4 regions of the Streptomyces sp. ME02-8801-2C genome follow, and region 1 is predicted to be linked to each of the others. Evidence: riboswitches for the same ligand, from Rfam matches in the RefSeq annotation. Region 1 holds a riboswitch; each other region holds the start of a gene.

Region 1 (4,576 bases):
TGTACTCGGCGGCCTTCTCCAGCAGAGAGATCTTCTGCTTGTCGGGTCCGTCCAGGGCGACGCGTACGGTGTGCGTGCCGGAGGCCAGTTCGAGAAGCTTGGCGCTCGGATCGGCGGCCGAACCCGAGCCGTCGGAATCCCCGCCGAGACCACCGCCCGACAGCAGCCCGCTCTCCAGACCGCCGAGGTCGGGCAGCCCCAGATCCGTACTGATCTTCACCGTGCCGGACAGCTGCTGTACGTCCGAGGCGGCGATCTTCTCGATGAGTTCCTGCGCGCTGATCTTCGGCAGATCGGGGTCACCGGAGCCGGCGAACGCCGGTACCAGCCCGATCGTCGCGACCGTCAGACCGATCACCACGGCCGGGGCGGCGTAACGCGCGGCCTTGCGGCGCCGGGACGGCACGTCCTCGGCCTCGATCCCGGCCACGGTGTCGGCCTCGATCCGGTTCCCCGCCTTGGCCTCTTCGTACGGTGCCATGTGTGCCTTACCTCCGTCGTCGGCGGCGGCTGTCCGTCCCACACTCTGTCCACCCTGAGCCGCCATTCTCACCCGAACCGGTGAGGAGTGGTGGTTTCCATCTCACCAAATCGGAGGTGGGGAATCGTCAGACCTTGGGCTCAACTCCACGTACTGCCACGGGATGACATGGGGGCACCTCGCGTCCCCTGACCCGTAGGGGACACCCGCATTTCCAGCCCGTCCGGCGCTTGAGGACGAGCGCGTTCAGCGCGGAGAGGGGTCTGGGGGCGCAGCCCCCAGGGACAGGATGGGACGGGTAAGGGCGGCGGGGGCGAACCCTCACCCGGCCCGATGCACCACCGCGTCGCACATCTCCAGCAGCGCGGCCTTCGCATCGCACTCCACCAACGGCGCCAACGCCGCCCGCGCGTCCTCCGCATACCGCACCGTGTCCCGCCGAGCCTGCTCCAGCGCCGGATGCACCCGCAGCCGGGCCAGGGCCTCCGCGTGCCGCGCGTCGTCACTCAGGTCGGAGTCCAGCAGCTCACACAGCGCGATGTCCTCGGCCAGCCCCAGTCGAGCCACCCGCTCCCGCAATCGCAGCACAGGCATCGTGGGAATGCCCTCGCGCAGATCCGTCCCGGGCGTCTTCCCCGACTCGTGGGAGTCGGACGCGATGTCCAGCACGTCGTCCGCGAGCTGGAAGGCGACCCCGAGCCGCTCCCCGTACTGGGTGAGCACATCCACGACACTGTCGTCGGCACCGGACATCATCGCCCCGAACCGGCAGGCCACCGCCACCAGCGATCCGGTCTTGCCGCCGAGCACGTCCAGATAGTGCTCGACGGGGTCCCGCCCGTCCGACGGCCCCGCGGTCTCCAGGATCTGCCCGGTCACCAGCCGCTCGAACGCCTCCGCCTGCACCCGGACCGCCTCGGGCCCGAGGTCGGCGAGGATGTGCGAGGCGCGCGCGAACAGGAAGTCCCCGGTGAGGACCGCGACGGAGTTCCCCCAGCGCGTGTTGGCGCTGGGCACCCCGCGCCGCACCTCGGCCTCGTCCATGACGTCGTCGTGATACAGCGTCGCGAGGTGGGTCAGCTCCACCACCACCGCGGACGGCACGATCCCCGGCGCGTGCCGGTCCCCGAACTGCGCCGCGAGCATCACGAGCAGCGGCCTGAACCGCTTACCGCCCGCCCGTACGAGATGCTGCGCGGCCTCCGTGATGAAGGGGACCTCGCTCTTGGTGGCTTCGAGCAAACCTTCCTCGACAGCCGCCAATCCGGCCTGGACATCGGCTTCGAGAGCCTGGTCCCGCACGCTCAGCCCGAACGGCCCGACGACGGTCACGAGGGATCTCCTGTCTGCTGTGTCTACTGGCGGTCACACGGTGTGTCGATAGGTCGCTGCCCTCACTCGAGTCAGCGTATCCGGTCACGTTTCGATCACCGCGAGCGCCCGCCCGTCCAGGCCGGGCGGTATCGGATCACGACCGGAATGTTTTTGATCAGTCCAAAGCATGGACATTTATAAGCACACCGCGCCCCACACTCCACACCTCGCTGCCGCGATCCTCACCGGAACAACGCACGACCCCTTCCGGCGACCGACACATACCCCAAAACCCTCGAAACACCCCAAACCCACCACTCGCCCCATCATCACCACATCTACCCCCCACCCGTGATTCGAGTCACGTCGCCAATCAGCCCACACCCCCTCCTCCCCGCAAACTTCCCGTTCACAAAGGCAAGTTACTCCCTCACTCGCCCTTTACTATTTGCCCGTTTTATCCCCAACGGGCGGACGATATGAGTAAGTCCTGCATTTCCGCCCCTTGTTCCACCCGTGTGCTCTCGCATACGTTTCGCGCCACACCGGGCGGATCGCCGAATCCTGCCGCCGCCCGTAGAGCAGCAACCACCCACCCACATGTGACTCACGCAGGCAGGAGCGGGGGACCCAGGTAAGCCGCCGGTCCGGACATCGACACCGGAGCGGCTAGGGGTGAAGCCGCGCGCCGCAACGCGCCCGGCCGGGCATCTCCCGCCCGAACCCGACAGCTCACCTCGTAGGCGCCGGAGAGGACTCACCATGCCCGCACGAGGTCAGCACAACCGCGCGAGAACCCTTCGCCGCCCGCTCGCACTCACGCGCACACTCGCCATCACCGCGACGGCCGCCGCAGCCCTGGCCATCCCCTTCCTGACCGCGACGACGGCCTCGGCCGCCCCGTCGGCCGCGTCGTCGGCCGCGTCGTCGGCCGCGTCGTCGGCCGCGTCGTCGGCCGCGTCGTCGACGACGTACTACGCGAACAACCTGGACGGCTGGATCCGCGAATCGCTCGACATCATGGCGCAGAAGGGAATCCCCGGGACGTACGACGGCCTCTACCGCAACATCATGCGCGAGTCGTCGGGCAACCCCTACGCCATCAACAACTGGGACTCGAACGCGGCAGCCGGCACCCCCTCCAAGGGGCTCCTCCAGGTCATCGACCCGACCTTCGCCGCGTACCACGTCGCCGGAACCTCGTTCGACCCCTACGACCCGATCGCCAACATCACCGCCGCCTGCAACTACGCGGCCGCGCGATACGGATCGATAGACAACGTGTACGGGGCCTACTAGGCCGACCGTCCCTGCCCGGGTGGGGCGGGCGTCCCCTGGGCCAGACCCACGACGCCCGCCCCACCCGGGCCCATTGCCGCCTACCCGGGCCTACTGCCGGCCGACCCGTGTCGCTGCCGAGGCCGATGCTGGTGCCACTGCAGGTGCCGACCCTGGTACCGGCGCCTCCCAGTCCCCCCAGCCCTTCCCCCGCCCGAACAACCGCTCCAGCACCACCGCGATCCCGTCGTCCTCGTTCGAGAGGGTGACCTCGTCCGCAACCGCCTTGAGCTCGGGATGGGCGTTGGCCATGGCGACACCGTGGGCCGCCCAGTCGAACATCGGGATGTCATTGGGCATGTCGCCGAAGGCGATGGTGGCGGACGAGGACAGCCCGAGATACTCGGCGGCCAACGCGAGCCCCGTCGCCTTGGTGATGCCGCATGGCTGGAGTTCGACGGTGCCGGGCCCCGACATGGTGACGGTCGCGAGCGAACCCACCGCTCCACGCGCCGCCGACGCCAACTCGTCGTCGGACAGCGACGGGTGGCGAAGCAGCACCTTGCTGATGGGCGCGGCCCACAGATCGTCCCGGCACGGCACCTGTACGGCGGGCAGCGTCGGGTGCGGCATCAGGTACCCGGGTTCGATCAGCGTGAGCCCGTCGACCCCGTCCTGATCGACGGCGGCGTACAACTGCCCGACCTCGGCCTCGATCTTGCCGAGCGCGGTCTCCGCCAGCTCCCGGTCCAGGGTCACCGACCACAGCAGCCGGTCCGCGCCGGCGTCGTACAACTGCGCTCCCTGCCCACACACCGCGAGCCCCCCGGCACCGAGGTCGTCGAGCAGCGGCCGGACTCTCGGCGCGGGGCGACCCGTCACGACCAGATGACGGGCACCGGCGGCCGTGGCGCGCGCCAGGGCGGTCCGTGACCGGTCGGAGAGCGTGTCGTCGGCGCGCAGGAGCGTTCCGTCAAGATCCGTGGCGATAAGTGCGTATGAGGTGGGAGCGGGCATGATCCAGAGAATACGGATCGTTCGACCCCTCGGCCGCCGCCCGAACCGGACGAGGTTCGCCGTCCCGGCAGCAACAGCCCCGGCGCGTGGGCCAGTTCCTGCCGCGGACACCGCCCCGGGAGGCCACGATCAGCACGACAACTCGATGCGGTGAACCCCTGGTTCACAAGATCGAGCGAGGGCCCAGCCCCCACACACATATCCGGCACCGACCCTCGGCGTTGCCCGGCTCACCGCCAGCTCCGTGCGCAGCTCGTGCCCGAGGAAGTCCATCGCGGCGCTGTCGACGCGCTAGCCGGTCGCGGCTATGACATGGTCGGCCGACAACTCCCGCGTACGACCGCCGAGTTCGCGTACGGTCAACACCGGCCGGCCCCCGACGAAGCTCACTCCGCTGCCCGAACGGCCCACCTCCAGCGCTCCCTTGGCCTCCGTACCCCCGGTTGCTCCCGCCCGGACGATCCGCGCGACCTCGCTCACCTCCAC
Region 2 (4,576 bases), on a different contig from region 1:
CGCCGATCGGCTCGATGGCCGACCTGGACGCGGCGACCCTGGAGGACGCGCGCGCGTTCTTCCGCACGTACTACGCGCCCAACAACGCCGTTCTGTCGGTCGTCGGGGACATCGATCCCGAGGAGACCCTCGCCTGGGTCGAGAAGTACTTCGGATCCATCGCCGGACATGACGGCAAGCCCGCGCCGCGCTCCGGCGCCCTTCCCGACGCCATCGGCGAAGAACTGCGCGAGGTCGTCGTGGAGGAGGTTCCCTCGCGCGCGTTGATGGCCGCCTACCGGCTCCCGGAGGACGGCACGCGCGCGTGCGACGCGGCCGACCTGGCGCTCACCATCCTCGGCGGCGGAGAGTCCTCCCGTCTCTACAACCGGCTCGTACGGCGGGACCGTACGGCGGTGGCGGCCGGGTTCGGCCTGCTGCGGCTGGCCGGAGCACCCTCCTTGGGGTGGCTGGACGTCAAGACGTCCGCGGACGTCGAGGTGCCGGTCATCGAGGCCGCCGTGGACGAGGAGCTCGCCCGGTTCGCCGCCGACGGCCCCACGGCCGAGGAAATGGAGCGCGCTCAGGCCCAGTTGGAGCGCGAGTGGCTGGACCGGCTCGGTACGGTCGCGGGCCGCGCCGACGAACTGTGCCGCTTCGCGGTGCTGTTCGGCGACCCGCAGCTCGCGCTGACCGCTGTGCAGCGCGTGCTCGAGGTGACGGCCGAGGAGGTCCAGCAGGCCGCCAAGGAGCGACTGCGCCCCGACAACCGCGCGGTGCTCGTCTACGAGCCCCTGAGCGCCGACAGCGACACCGACACCGACGAGGAGGCGGCCAAGTGACCGAGCTCGCCACGATGGAGTTCCACCCCCAGCCCCAGGCGGGCGAGGCCAAGCCCTGGGCCTTCCCGGCCCCCGGGCGGGACACGCTCGGCAACGGTCTGACGGTCCTGCGGTGCCATCGCCCCGGCCAGCAGGTCGTCGCCGTCGAGGTGCTCGTCGACGCCCCCCTGGAGGCCGAGCCCGCCGGTCTCGACGGAGTGGCCACGATCATGGCCCGGGCCTTCTCCGAAGGCACCGACAAGCACTCCGCCGAGGACTTCGCCGCCGAACTGGAGCGCTGCGGCGCCACCCTCGACGCGCACGCCGACCACCCCGGCGTCCGCCTCAGCCTCGAAGTCCCCGTGTCGCGACTGCCCAAGGCGCTCGGTCTGCTGGCCGACGCCCTCAGGGCGCCCGCCTTCACGGACAGCGAGATCGAGCGGCTGGTGCGCAACCGGCTCGACGAGATCCCGCACGAGACGGCCAACCCGGCCCGCCGCTCCGCCAAGCAGCTGTACAAGGAGCTGTTCCCGGCGGCCTCACGCATGTCGCGTCCGCGCCAGGGCACCGAGGACACGGTCGCCAAGATCGACTCGGCGGCCGTACGCGCCTTCTACGACAGCCACGTCCGGCCCGCCACGGCCACCGCGGTGGTCGTCGGCGACCTCACCGGCATCGACTTGGACGCGCTCCTCGGCGACACCCTGGGCGCCTGGACGGGCACTTCGGCCGAGCCGCGGCCGGTGCCGCCGGTGACCGCCGACGACACCGGCCGGGTCGTCATCGTGGACCGCCCGGGCGCCGTGCAGACCCAGCTGCTCATCGGCCGCATCGGCGCCGACCGGCACGACCGGGTCTGGTCCGCCCAGGTCCTCGGCACGTACTGCCTCGGTGGCACCCTCACCTCCCGTCTGGACCGTGTCCTGCGCGAGGAGAAGGGCTACACCTACGGCGTGCGGGCGTTCGGTCAGGTCCTCCGCTCCGCTCCGGACGGTACGGGTGCCGCGCTGCTCGCCATCAGCGGCTCCTTCGACACCCCGAACACCGGTCCCGCCCTCGAGGACCTCTGGAAGGTGCTGCGCACGCTCGCGGCCGAGGGGCTCACCGACGCCGAGCGTGATGTCGCGGTGCAGAACCTGGTCGGCGTCGCCCCGCTCAAGTACGAGACCGCGGCGGCCGTGGCGAGCACCCTGGCCGACCAGGTCGAGCAGCACCTGCCCGACGACTACCAGGCGACGCTGTACCGCCAGCTCGCGGCGACCGGCACCGTGGAAGCCACCGCGGCGGCCGTCAACGCCTTCCCGGTCGACCGGCTGGTGACGGTCCTCGTGGGCGACGCGGCGGAGATCGAGGCGCCCGTCAGGGCTCTCGGCATCGGCGAAGTGAGCGTCGTACCCGCCGAGTAGAGACACCGTCCGCAGAGGCGTCGTAGACGTCGTAGACGGCAGGGGCCCGGTGACGGAAGCGTCACCGGGCCCCTGTTTGTCCATGTTGATGCGCAAGTTGCCCGTATTGATGGAGAGGTTGACAGTCTGCACTGTGGCATGTGCGACAAAACCCGTGATCGGTTTGTTATTTGAAAGTAGTCGCGCTTAGCGTCTGTCCGGCTGTCCGTCACGCAGTGCGCCGCAGTCGCGGCACCGGACAGTCATCGCCGAGTCCCCGTACGGCGCGAGCCAGGGGAGCCGGGGACCCACGTTGTGCAGTCCCTGGGGTGAATCGGACGCCCGCGCGTGCCGCGAGGGAGCCCGTAGGAGACCTTCCTGCTCCGAACCCGTCAGCTAACCCGGTAGGCGAGAAGGAGGAAAGGAACAACCACTACATGGCGTTCACCCGCGCCACCGGGAAGCACCGTCGTCCCAGCCGCCCCAGCCTTGTCAACCGTACGACCGCTCGCGCGGCCAGCGTCGCGGCCCTCGCGACCACCGGCGTCGTGGGCGCCCTCGCCGCCCCGGCACTCGCCACGGAGTCCGCCGTCGAGCAGACCGGGCTCACCCCGGTGATCTCCATCGGTGAGTCGCTCGCCGAGCAGATAGACGCTCAGGCCGCCGCCCAGGAGCAGGCAGCCGAACAGGCCGCCGCCGAGAAGCGGATCGAGGCCGCGGAGAAGCGGGCCGCGGCCGCCGCCAAGAAGCTGGCCGAGGAACGCGTCAAGCAGGAGCGCGAGGTGAAGGCCCGCGCCGCCCGTGAGGCCGAGCGCAAGCGCCTCAACGCCTTCGTCGCCCCGATCTCCGGCTCGTACATCTCCACCGGCTACAAGGCGGGCGGCGCCGTCTGGTCCTCCGGCAGCCACACCGGCGTCGACTTCCACGCCGCGTCCGGCACCACAGTCCACGCGGTGGGCTCCGGCACGGTCGTCGAGGCCGGCTGGGGCGGGTCCTACGGCAACAACATCGTGATCAAGATGATTGATGGTACGTACACTCAGTACGGTCACCTGTCCTCCATCAATGTCTCCGTCGGCCAGACGGTCACCCCGGGCCAGCAGATCGGCCTCTCCGGGGCCACCGGCAACGTCACCGGTGCTCATCTTCACTTCGAGGCCCGCACGACCCCGGAGTACGGCTCGGACATCAACCCGGTCGCCTACCTCCGCTCGCACGGCGTGAACGTCTGACACCTCTTCGCATCACTCGTCGTGGCCCCGGCTCCTCCAGCCGGGGCTTTCGGCGTTTCGGGGTGTCCTGTGTCCAAAAAATATCCACGGATTCCGGCCTGCCGTCGGAAATTCCGGTTCTCTGCAATAGAGTCACTGAACACACGTCAATCGTCGACGTTTCACGGGGATTAAAGCGGAGGTCGGACATGCGTATTCCGGCGCACTCGGTATGCACGGCGATCCGGGACGACATCGTCGCCGGTGTCTACGAGCGCGGCAGCCGGCTCACCGAGGAACTGCTCGCCCGCCGGTACGGCGTCTCGCGCGTCCCCGTCCGCGAGGCCCTGCGCACCCTGGAGGCCGAGGGCTTCGTGGTGACCCGGCGGCACGCGGGCGCGTGCGTCGCGGAACCCACTGAGCAGGAGGCCTCCGACCTGCTGGAGATGCGCATGCTCCTGGAACCGCTGGGCGCCTCCCGGGCCGCCCAGCGGCGCACCGAGGCCCATCTCAAGGTGCTGCGCGGCCTGGTCAGACTCGGCCAGGAGCGGGCCAGAAGGGGCAACAGCGAGGATCTGCGCTCCTTGGGGGGCTGGTTCCACGAGACGCTCACCCAGTCCTCCGGCAGCCATGCCCTGGCCTCGACGCTCACCCAGCTGCGGCACAAGATCGCCTGGATGTACGCGGTGGAGGCACCGCCCAACCCCGTCGAGTCCTGGGCGGAGCACGGGGCGATCGTGGACGCGGTGGCGCGCGGCGACGGCGAGCGCGCGCGGGCGGTCACGGCACTGCACACCGAGCGGGCGACCCTCGCGCACCGGCTGCGCTTTCCGGGCGACGGGGACCGTCCGGATCGTGTGAGGACTTCGCAACATCCCGTAAACATGATGGGCCTGCGTCATTAACACGGGCGCCGTATACAAAGAGGGTTGAATTCGCGGGGGATTATTTCTGCTGCCCGTGACCGGGAATTACGAAGGGTCCGCCCGATATTCGGGCGGGCCCTTCGACGTGTGCGGGTGGTGCATTTCGGGTGACGTTCGCCGCCACCGTCGACCGAGGACCCCGCAGGGTTCCTCAGACCGTTTCGGGAAGTTCCTCGAGTCCCTCGGCCACCAGCTTCGCCAGACGGTCGAGCGCCGCGTCGGCGCCCTCCGCCTCGGAGGCGAGGACGATCTCC
Region 3 (4,576 bases), on a different contig from region 1:
CGCCGCAGGCCGCCTGGCCGGCGTACGGCCAACAACCGTACGCACAGCAGCAGCCGTACGGGCCCCAGGGGTACGGGCAGCAGCCGTACGGGCCGGCGAGTCCGTACCCGGCCTACAACCCGTACCGCTCCTAGCCCGTCACAGCGTCAGGCACAGGCCCTGGCTACGCCGAAGCCGCCGTCAGGGTCGCGAGTTCCGCCTCCGTCAGTTCCAGTTCCGCGACCGCGAGCAGCGGCGGGAGCTGGTCGGCCGTGCGGGCGGACGCGATCGGGGCCGCCACCGTGGGCTGGGCGGCGAGCCAGGCCAGGGCGACCGTGGCGACCTCCGCGCCGTGTGCCTCGGCGACGGAGTCCAGCGCGGCCAGGACCTTCCTGCCGCGCTCCGACTCCAGGTGCTGGGCGGCGCCCTGGGCGCGCCGGCTGTCGACCGTCGTACCGGCGCGGTACTTGCCCGTGAGGAAGCCGGAGGCCAGCGCGTAGTAGGGGACGGCGGCGAGGCCCGTACGGGAGGCGATGTCGAGTCGCGGGCCCTCGTAGGTGTCGCGCGAGACCAGGTTGTAGTGGGGCTGGATGGCCACGTACTTGGCCAGGCCCTCACGGTCGGAGAAGTCGAGGGAGGCCTGGAGCCGCTCGGGCGAGATGTTGGAGACGGCGATGTGCCGCACCTTGCCCGCGGTCACCAGTTCGTCGAGGGCGCCGATGATCTCCTCGACGGGCACCTCGGGTTGGTCGAAGTGCGTGAAGTACAGGTCGATGTGGTCGGTGTCGAGGCGGCGCAGGGAGGCGTCGGCGGCGGCCTTGATGTTGGTGCCCGAGAGACCGGGGAAGTCGGGGTGCTGGCTGACCTTCGTGGCGACCACGATGTCCTCGCGGTTGCCGCGCTTATTCAGCCACTTGCCGATGAGGGTCTCGGACTCGCCGCCCTTGTTGCCGTCGGCCCACGCCGAGTAGACGTCGGCGGTGTCCAGGAAGTTGCCGCCGGCCGCCGCGTAGGCGTCGAGCACCTCGAAGGAGCCCGCCTCGTCGGCGGTCCAGCCGAAGACGTTGCCGCCGAGGGCGAGCGGGAAGACCTCTAGGTCCGATGATCCGAGCTTGCGAAGAACAGTCATGCTCATCGTCAACGCCCGCGGCGGAGACCGTGATTCCGATCCGTTCACGAAGGTCGTGTGAACAGTCGTGTGAACAACGGAACGCCGGTAGTCCTGACGTCGGGTGGCGAACGTCAGGACTACCGGCGGAAAACCGGGGAACGCGTCCCTTACGGGTTGAGGCCCATGCTGCGCAGCCAGGCCATCGGGTCGATGCCCGCGCTGTCCGTGCTGCTGGTGTGCACCTCCAGGTGGAGGTGGGCCCCGGTGACGTTGCCGGTGGCACCGACGCGGCCGATGACGTCACCCGTGGCGACCTTCTGGCCGACGGTGACGTTGATCGAGGACTGGTGGGCGTACCACAGCTCGGTGCCGTCATCGAGGGTGAGGATGGTGCGGTAGCCGTACGAGCCGCTCCAGCCCGCCTCGGTGATCGTGCCGCTGTGGATGGCCTTGAGCGGCGTGCCGGTGGGCGCGGCGAAGTCGAGGCCGGTGTGGTAGCCGGAGGACCACAGCGCGCCGGCCTGGCCGAACGTCGAGGTGATCGTGTACGAGGAGGTCGGCAGCGTGTACTGCTTGGCGAGCTCGGCGAGGCGCGCGGCCTCCCGCTTCGCCTCGGCGGCTTCCGCGGCCGCCTTCTTCGCGGCGGCGGCCTTCTCGGCGGCCTCGCGCTTCACCTTGGCCGCCTCGGCGGCGGCCTTCTTCGCGGCGGCGTCCTCGGCTGCCTGCTGGACCTTGGCCTCGGCCTGGTCCTTCTGCTGCTCGGCCTGGAGGATGATGCGGGCCCGCAGGGCCTCGCCGGCGTCGCTGGTGCCCTGCTCGGTCTCCTCGGTGGTCACGCCGACGCTGCTGAGCGCGGTGGCGGAGCCCTGGGGCTCGTCGTCCGAGTCGTCGTTCGTGAAGGGCGAGCCGACGGAGGGCAGGTCGGGGATCGAGATGGAGACCGGCGGCTTGCCGGTCTGCGCGGTGGCCATGCCGGCCCCGCCGACAGCGGCTATGACGCCGACGCCGAGAACGGTGGAGCTGCGGGCGAGCCCTCCGCGCTGCTTGCCGACGCGGTGCCGGCCGCGAACAGGTCGGGTGGAGTCCGCGGTGGGATTCCACTCCTCCCAGGGGCCCTCGTCGATACGGCGACCGCCGAAGCCGAAGGTCGGGATCTTGCCGTCCTCGGTCTCGGTGCTGCGCTGGCTCGGCATGAACGGGGCCTCTGGGGCAGCCGGGTTTGACGCCACGTGGGCGTGCTCCTTTCCTTCCTTCTCGCCTACCGGGTTAGCTGACGGGTTCGGAGCAGGAAGGTCTCCTACGCGCGTATACCTGCCGTGTTGCCACGGAGGCGGACGAGCGATTCACCCCAAGTTGGTGGTTCCCCGGTTCCCTTGCGGGATTCGGCGCGTGCGCACGGAGCCGTCTCTTGTGACGGCTGGGACAACCGCGCTGCGTTATCGAACGTTAATAGACCCGGACGTCTGATTCCAAGCTGTTCCGGTTGATCGTTAACCCTTTTCTCGAGGACTTTCCGGGTCACCACCGGTGAAAATCGGGCGAGTTGACCCGGCCGATGTGACCAGTCAGTAGGCCGTCGCCCGCGCGCGGGGTGACCTGCCGGGACGAGCCGGGAGCGGTCGGGCCGGAAAACGACTCAGGGCCGGAAACCAGAAGAACTGGTTTCCGGCCCTGGGCCTTCAGTAGCGGGGACAGGATTTGAACCTGCGACCTCTGGGTTATGAGCCCAGCGAGCTACCGAGCTGCTCCACCCCGCGTCGGTGAACACAACTATACGCCATCCGCGGGACGCCGATCACCACGTTTGTCGTCAGCCCGGCAGATGGGCGTTGGGAGCCTTGGCCCGCTCCTCGTACTCGGGCAGTACGACGACGTCGACGCCCTTCCCCGTGAGCAGCCCGGTCCCGTCCGCCGCGACCACGAAGGTGTCCGGTTCACGCCAGGCGGTCACCACCCGGCGTACGCCCGCCTCGAGGATCAGCCGGGCGCAGGGCGCGGGCCGGGAGGCCCTGCGCGCGCAGGGTTCGAGGCTGCTGTAGACGGTGGCCGTCCGAAGGCGGGCGTCGGCCGGGTCGAGCTTCGCGAGGGCCGCCTCCTCCGCGTGCACGACCGGGTCGCCGCCCTCGCGGGAGTGGCCGCGCGCCAGTTCCGTACCGTCGGCGGCGACCACGACCGCCCCCACGCTGAACGCCGTGTCCGACGGCGGACACCGCTCCGCCAGTTCGCACGCCAGTGCCAGCCAGTGCCGGTCGGCGGCGGAGGCGACCGGGCCGGCGCCGGGAGCGGTGGGCTCGTACCGCATGAGGACGACGTCCTCGATCCGGCGCGTCTCGGTCAGCCGGAGTCGGCCGCCCTGGTAGGCGCCAGGGCCGAAGAGGCGGGGGGCGTCGGGGTCGCCGACGAAGAGGGGCGCGAGGACGAGCTGGAGTTCATCGGCGAGGCCCTGCTGGAGGAGCTGGGTGTGGATGGTGCCGCCACCCTCGACCATCAGGCGCCGCACACCTCGTACGTCGTGCAGGTGTTCGAGCAAGGCCCGCCAGTCGAGCGGGCCGGGGCCCAGGGCGACGATGTCGACGTCGGCACCGAGGTTCGCGCGCCGGGCCTGTTCGGTGCCCTTGTCCGTCGTGTAGACGACTTTCTCGCCGCCCGTGTGCCAGAAGTTGGCGGCCGGGTCCAGTTCGCCCGATCCGCTCACCGTCACCTTGAGCGGGTACGCGGGCTTTCCGGCCGCCAGCCGCGCGGCCCGCCGCTCGGGCGAGTTGACCAGGAGGCGCGGGTTGTCGGCGCGGATGGTGCCGGCGCCGATGAGGATCGCGTCGCTGGACGCCCGTACCTCGTCGACCCGGTCGAAGTCGGCGGGGCTGGAGAGCAGCAGCCGTTCGGGGCCGGTGTCGTCCAGGTGGCCGTCGAGGGAGACGGCGGCGGACAACAGGACGTGGGGGAAGGGCATGGGGGCACTCTCTTCCGGTTTTTCCGGCTCTTCCGACTCTCGTGGCCGGCTCTCGCGGCGGCCCTTCCGGCGCTTGCAGGACCGCAGCTTGGTTCAAGTTTTAAACAAACCTACACTGGTCGCATGACGACCCGCTGGCTCACCCCCGAGGAGCAGCGCGCGTGGCGCGCGTACATCTCGGCCTCCCTGCTCCTGGAGGACGTGCTCGACCGGCAGCTTCAGCAGGACGCCGGGATGCCGCACCTCTACTACTCGATCCTGGCCTACCTCTCCGAGACGCCCGAGCGGCGGCTGCGGATGACCGATCTCGCCGCGCAGCTGAAGATCACGCGCAGTCGTCTGACGTACGCGGTGGCACGGCTGGAGAAGGACGGGCACGTACGCCGCGAGGCCTGCAAGTGGGACAAGCGGGGTACCGTCGCCGTCCTGACCGACGAGGGGATGGCGGTGCTGGAGCGAACGGCTCCGGGGCATGTCGCCACGGTCCGCGCGGCCCTGTTCGACCATCTGACGCCGGAGCAGGTGGGCCAGCTGGA
Region 4 (4,576 bases), on a different contig from region 1:
CCCGCTCGACGGCCGTGAGGAGTACCCGGTCGAGGGCGGCCCCCGGTTCGTACGGCCCGCGCTGTCCGTGCGGACCGAGGAGCGCCGGGGCACCGAGTGGCGGTTCGAGGCGTGCGAGACCGAGACCGGCGCCGACGGGGACGAGTTGCGGCTGCGGTTCCGTGACGCCGGGCTGGCGATCACGCTGCACTACCGGATGCGCCACGACGTCGTCGAGCGCTGGGTGACCCTCACCCACGACGTGACCGACGCGACCGGCCCGCTGGAGCTGCTGCGCGCCGACTCCGCCACCTGGACGCTCCCCGACCGCGAGGGCTGGCGCCTCTCGCAGCTGCACGGACGCTGGGCCGCCGAGTCCCGGTTGGTGAGGACGGAGCTCACCTACGGTGAGAAGGTCATCGGCAGTCGGCGTGGTCACACCGGGCACCAGCATCTGCCCTGGGTGGCGCTCGACACCGACGCGACCGAGGAACGCGGCGAGGTCTACGCCTGCGCGCTCGGCTGGTCGGGGTCGTGGCGGATCGCCGTCGCCCAGCTGCCCGACGCGCGCGTGCAGGTCACCGGCGGCGCCGGATACGACGACTCGGGGCTGCTGCGCCTGGCGGCGGGCGAGTCCTTCACCACGCCCGTCTTCGCGGGGCTGTGGACCGACTCCGGGCACGGTGGGGCGAGTCGGGCGTGGCACGCGTACCAGCGCGCGTTCGTCGTACCGGGCGCGGACCAGGACCGGCCCGTGCTCTACAACTCCTGGGAGGCCACCGAGTTCGACATCTCCGAGGAGCAGCAGGGGACGCTGGCCCGGCGGGCCGCCGCGATCGGCGTCGAGCTGTTCGTCGTGGACGACGGCTGGTTCGGCGCCCGCACCAGTGACCGGGCCGGCCTCGGCGACTGGACGCCCAACCCGGACCGCTTCCCGTCGGGGCTGAGGCCGCTCGCCGAGTACGTGCACGCCCTGGGGATGCAGTTCGGCATCTGGGTCGAGCCCGAGATGGTCAACCCGGACAGCGACCTGTATCGCGCGCACCCCGACTGGGTGCAGTTCCAGCAGGGACGCAAGCGGACTGAGTTCCGCAACCAGCTCGTACTGAACCTTGCCCGCGAGGATGTCCGGGAGTACCTCTGGGAGCAGCTCGACGCCATGCTCTCCAGCGCCCCCATCGACTATGTGAAGTGGGACTTCAACCGCTGCTTCAGCGATGCCGGCTGGCCCGGTGAGGATTACCCGCAGCGCCTGTGGGTCGACCATGTGCACGGGCTGTACGCCCTCCTCGACCGGCTGCGGGCGGCCCATCCCGACGTCGCCTTCGAGTCCTGCTCGGGCGGCGGCGGCAGGATCGACCTCGGTGTCCTCGCCCGTACGGACCAGGTGTGGACCTCCGACAACACCGACCCGCTGGACCGCCTCGCCATCCAGGAGGGCTTCAGCCAGATCCATCCGGCGCGGGTCATGGCCGCCTGGGTCACGGACAGCCCGAACACCCAGCTGAACGACCGGGTCAGCTCGTTGCGCTTCCGGTTCGTGAGCGCGATGGCCGGGGTGCTCGGCGTCGGCGGTGACCTCACGACGTGGACGGAGGAGGAGCTGGCCGAGGCCGGGGAGTGGGTGGGGCTCTACAAGGAGATCCGGCCCGTCGTGCAGCGCGGCGACCTCCACCGGCTGCGGCGCCCGGTCGGCGGGCTGAGTGCGGTGCAGTACGTGCTCGGGGACGAGACCGTCGTCCTCGCCTGGCTCCAGGCGCAGCACCACGGCGAGCCGGTACCGGCGCTGCGGCTGCGGGGAATCGACCCGTCGGCGACATACGAATGCCGTGAAACGGGTGAAATCCACAGAGGTGCCGTGTTGTTGCACCATGGCTTGCGAACCGGACTCAAGGGTGACCTCGATGCGGCAGTTTTCCGCTTGCGTCGCATCTGATGCTTCTGTCCGTTATGGAGCATTGATTCCAACTCGCTTCGGAATGCGGGCTCCTGTGAATCGGGCGAGTGAGCAGCGTCATATTCGTGACCGTGTGTCGCCGTCATGTGCACGTAATTTCGGCGGCTTTTAAGGGTGTTCACGCGACGGAAAGATCCATAATTCACGGACCGTGACCGGGAATTCTGGGGTGGATCACAGAAAACCCGCACACAGGGAACCCCAAGCTTGTTTCCGTGCGTCTTGGTCGCTTACGTTCGCCACCCATCCGGACGGACGCCCAATCCTGCCGCCGCCCGGATCCCGTCTCGACCACCCGACAACGGCAGGAGCGGGGGACCCACAGGTAGAACGCCTGCTCCGGTCTCCGGAACAGGCTTGGGGTCAAGTCACGTCCAGGCGTGACCGGACATCTCCAGTCCGCACCCGACAGCTCACCTCGCAGGCGACGGAGAAGGAATTCGCCATGCCCGCGAAGGGTAAGCACCGCCGTCCGAAGTCCCAGCGCTTCATCCGCTCGATAGCCGTCGCCGGAACCGGCGGAGCGGCTCTCGCTCTTCCGCTGCTGGGAGCCACCGGCGCCCACGCGGCCACGGCGGAGTCCGCGACTCAGTCCGTGTCGTCCCTTTCGGTAACCGCGAATTCCATTGCGGCCGAGGCAGTTTCCGCGAAGTCGGAAAAGGCCTCGAAGAAGTCCCGGACCTATTCCGTCCGGGCCGGCGACTACCTCGCGAAGATCGCCCAGGAGCAGGGCGTCACCGGCGGCTGGAAGAAGCTCTACTCGGACAACCGCACCGCCATCGGCGCCGACCCGAGCCTGATCCACCCCGGTCTGAAGCTGTCGATCGGCAGGAAGGCCGCGTCGACCTCGTCGCCCACCTCGAGCTCAGGCTCTGCGGAAGCGTCCTCGAGCTCCTCGAAGTCTTCGCAGACGGAGGCCACCCAGCCGGCCGCCGAGAGCGCGACGGCCGCGACCTCGACGGCGGCCGAGGCAACCAACACCAGCAGCTCCAGTGGCTTCAACCTCCCCGTGGCCGGTGCCACCATCGGCACCGGGTACCACGTGTCGGGCAGCATGTGGTCCAGCGGTTACCACACGGGCGTCGACTTCGTCGTCCCGACCGGCACCTCCCTCAAGGCTGTCGGCGCCGGCACGGTCGTCTCCGCCGGCTGGGGCGGCGCGTACGGCAACCAGGTCGTCATCAAGCTCGCCGACGGCTACTACGCGCAGTACGGCCACCTCTCCCAGCTCTCCGTCTCGGCCGGGCAGTCCGTGACCGCGGGTCAGCAGATCGGCCTGTCCGGCGCGACCGGCAACGTCACCGGACCGCATCTGCACTTCGAGATCCGCACCACCCCGGACTACGGCTCCGACGTGGACCCGGTCGCGTACCTCCGCTCGAAGGGCGTCGCCGTCGGCTGACGAACGTTCGCGGCGAGGACATCCGTCGAAGGCCGGACCCCGATTCCCGGGTCCGGCCTTCGACGCGTTCACGCGCGCGCGTGCGGGTGTGATAGTCAACTCCCTATCCGTGCAAGCGCTTTCTGCCTCAAGGAGCCGCCTCGTGACGACCACTCGCAGAGCCTTCGGAGCCCTCGCCGCAGGCGCGGCTCTCACCGCGCTCGCCCCGGCCACCAGTGCCAGTGCCGCCGCGTGCGGACGCCTCCTCGCCCGTGACGACTTCCGCCGCGGTCTCGGCCAGTGGGCCGTCGAACTCCAGGACGGCGGCAGCGTCACGGCGGCCCGAGGCGTCCTGGAGGTCGACGTGCCGAGCGGCGCAACCATCTGGTTCAAGCGCAGGTTGCGCGGTCCGTACGTCATCGAGTACACGGCGACACCCGTCTCGGCGGGCGGAGCGAACGACCGGGTCTCGGACCTGAACAACTTCTGGAACGCCGTCGACGTCCGCTCCCCGGACGACCTCTTCGCCACCACGCGCGGCGGCGCCCTCGCCGAGTACGACTACCTCAGGACGTACTACGTCGGCTACGGCGCCAACACCAACACCACGACCCGGCTGCGCCGTTACGTCGGCGAGGCCGGGGTGCGCCCCCTGATCTACGATTACCCGGAGCCGCTCCTGGTCCCGAACGAACCGCACGGGGTGCGGATCGTCTCGGCCGGTTCGACGGTCCAATGGTGGATCAACGGGCGGCTCGTCTTCGACTACAGCGACCCGGAGCCGTACACGGATGGGCACTTCGCCTTCCGTACGACGTGGAGCCACTTCCGGATCTCCGACTTCAGCGTCCGTGAGCTGCGTCTTCCCATTATTCCGAGTTGACCAATACTTGACGAGTGGCTTATCTCACCGCCAGTCAAGCCCTTCCTACGGTCGCGTAGCTCACATCGGAAGGTGAATCATGCTCTGTTGTGGCAGACGATTCGAAGAATGACAGCAGAGCAGTGATCGGGTCGTACGTGGCGGTGGGGGACAGCTTCACCGAAGGCGTCGGCGACCCCGGCCCGGACGGGGCCTTCGTCGGCTGGGCCGACCGGTTCGCCGTACTTCTCGCGGACCGGCGCCCGGAGGGCGACTTCGACTACACGAACCTGGCGGTACGCGGAAGGCTGCTCGACCAGATCGTGGCCGAGCAGCTTCCGACAGCCAGGGAACAGGCGCCGGACCTGGTCTCCTTCTGCGCGGGCGGCAACGACAT

The links. Region 1 has a riboswitch for cyclic di-AMP ahead of PV396_RS20375 (transglycosylase SLT domain-containing protein). Riboswitches for the same ligand answer to the same signal wherever they lie in the genome.
Positions count from the first base shown of each region.
Region 2: it holds a riboswitch for cyclic di-AMP, as region 1 does, so the genes downstream of both, PV396_RS02455 (M23 family metallopeptidase) here and PV396_RS20375 (transglycosylase SLT domain-containing protein) in region 1, are expected to answer to the same signal.
Region 3: it holds a riboswitch for cyclic di-AMP, as region 1 does, so the genes downstream of both, PV396_RS39515 (M23 family metallopeptidase) here and PV396_RS20375 (transglycosylase SLT domain-containing protein) in region 1, are expected to answer to the same signal.
Region 4: it holds a riboswitch for cyclic di-AMP, as region 1 does, so the genes downstream of both, PV396_RS06560 (LysM peptidoglycan-binding domain-containing M23 family metallopeptidase) here and PV396_RS20375 (transglycosylase SLT domain-containing protein) in region 1, are expected to answer to the same signal.

Region 1 is NZ_JARAXP010000006.1:61,278-65,853, reverse strand. It holds gene PV396_RS20385 (DUF2092 domain-containing protein) at 1-481, opposite strand, end outside; gene PV396_RS20380 (polyprenyl synthetase family protein) at 803-1,813, opposite strand; cyclic di-AMP (ydaO/yuaA leader) riboswitch at 2,389-2,554, shown strand; gene PV396_RS20375 (transglycosylase SLT domain-containing protein) at 2,558-3,094, shown strand; gene PV396_RS20370 (HAD family hydrolase) at 3,185-4,090, opposite strand; partial or broken gene PV396_RS20365 (hypothetical protein) at 4,220-4,576, opposite strand, start outside.
Region 2 is NZ_JARAXP010000001.1:552,824-557,399, forward strand. It holds gene PV396_RS02445 (pitrilysin family protein) at 1-821, shown strand, start outside; gene PV396_RS02450 (pitrilysin family protein) at 818-2,206, shown strand; cyclic di-AMP (ydaO/yuaA leader) riboswitch at 2,443-2,611, shown strand; gene PV396_RS02455 (M23 family metallopeptidase) at 2,623-3,417, shown strand; gene PV396_RS02460 (GntR family transcriptional regulator) at 3,606-4,301, shown strand; gene PV396_RS02465 (HPr family phosphocarrier protein) at 4,474-4,576, opposite strand, start outside.
Region 3 is NZ_JARAXP010000022.1:17,974-22,549, forward strand. It holds gene PV396_RS39505 (PrsW family intramembrane metalloprotease) at 1-134, shown strand, start outside; gene PV396_RS39510 (aldo/keto reductase) at 164-1,108, opposite strand; gene PV396_RS39515 (M23 family metallopeptidase) at 1,258-2,319, opposite strand; cyclic di-AMP (ydaO/yuaA leader) riboswitch at 2,331-2,488, opposite strand; tRNA gene PV396_RS39520 (tRNA-Met) at 2,774-2,847, opposite strand; gene PV396_RS39525 (dihydrofolate reductase family protein) at 2,901-4,040, opposite strand; gene PV396_RS39530 (MarR family winged helix-turn-helix transcriptional regulator) at 4,164-4,576, shown strand, end outside.
Region 4 is NZ_JARAXP010000002.1:428,430-433,005, forward strand. It holds gene PV396_RS06555 (alpha-galactosidase) at 1-1,915, shown strand, start outside; cyclic di-AMP (ydaO/yuaA leader) riboswitch at 2,199-2,378, shown strand; gene PV396_RS06560 (LysM peptidoglycan-binding domain-containing M23 family metallopeptidase) at 2,382-3,338, shown strand; gene PV396_RS06565 (DUF6250 domain-containing protein) at 3,481-4,200, shown strand; gene PV396_RS06570 (SGNH/GDSL hydrolase family protein) at 4,323-4,576, shown strand, end outside.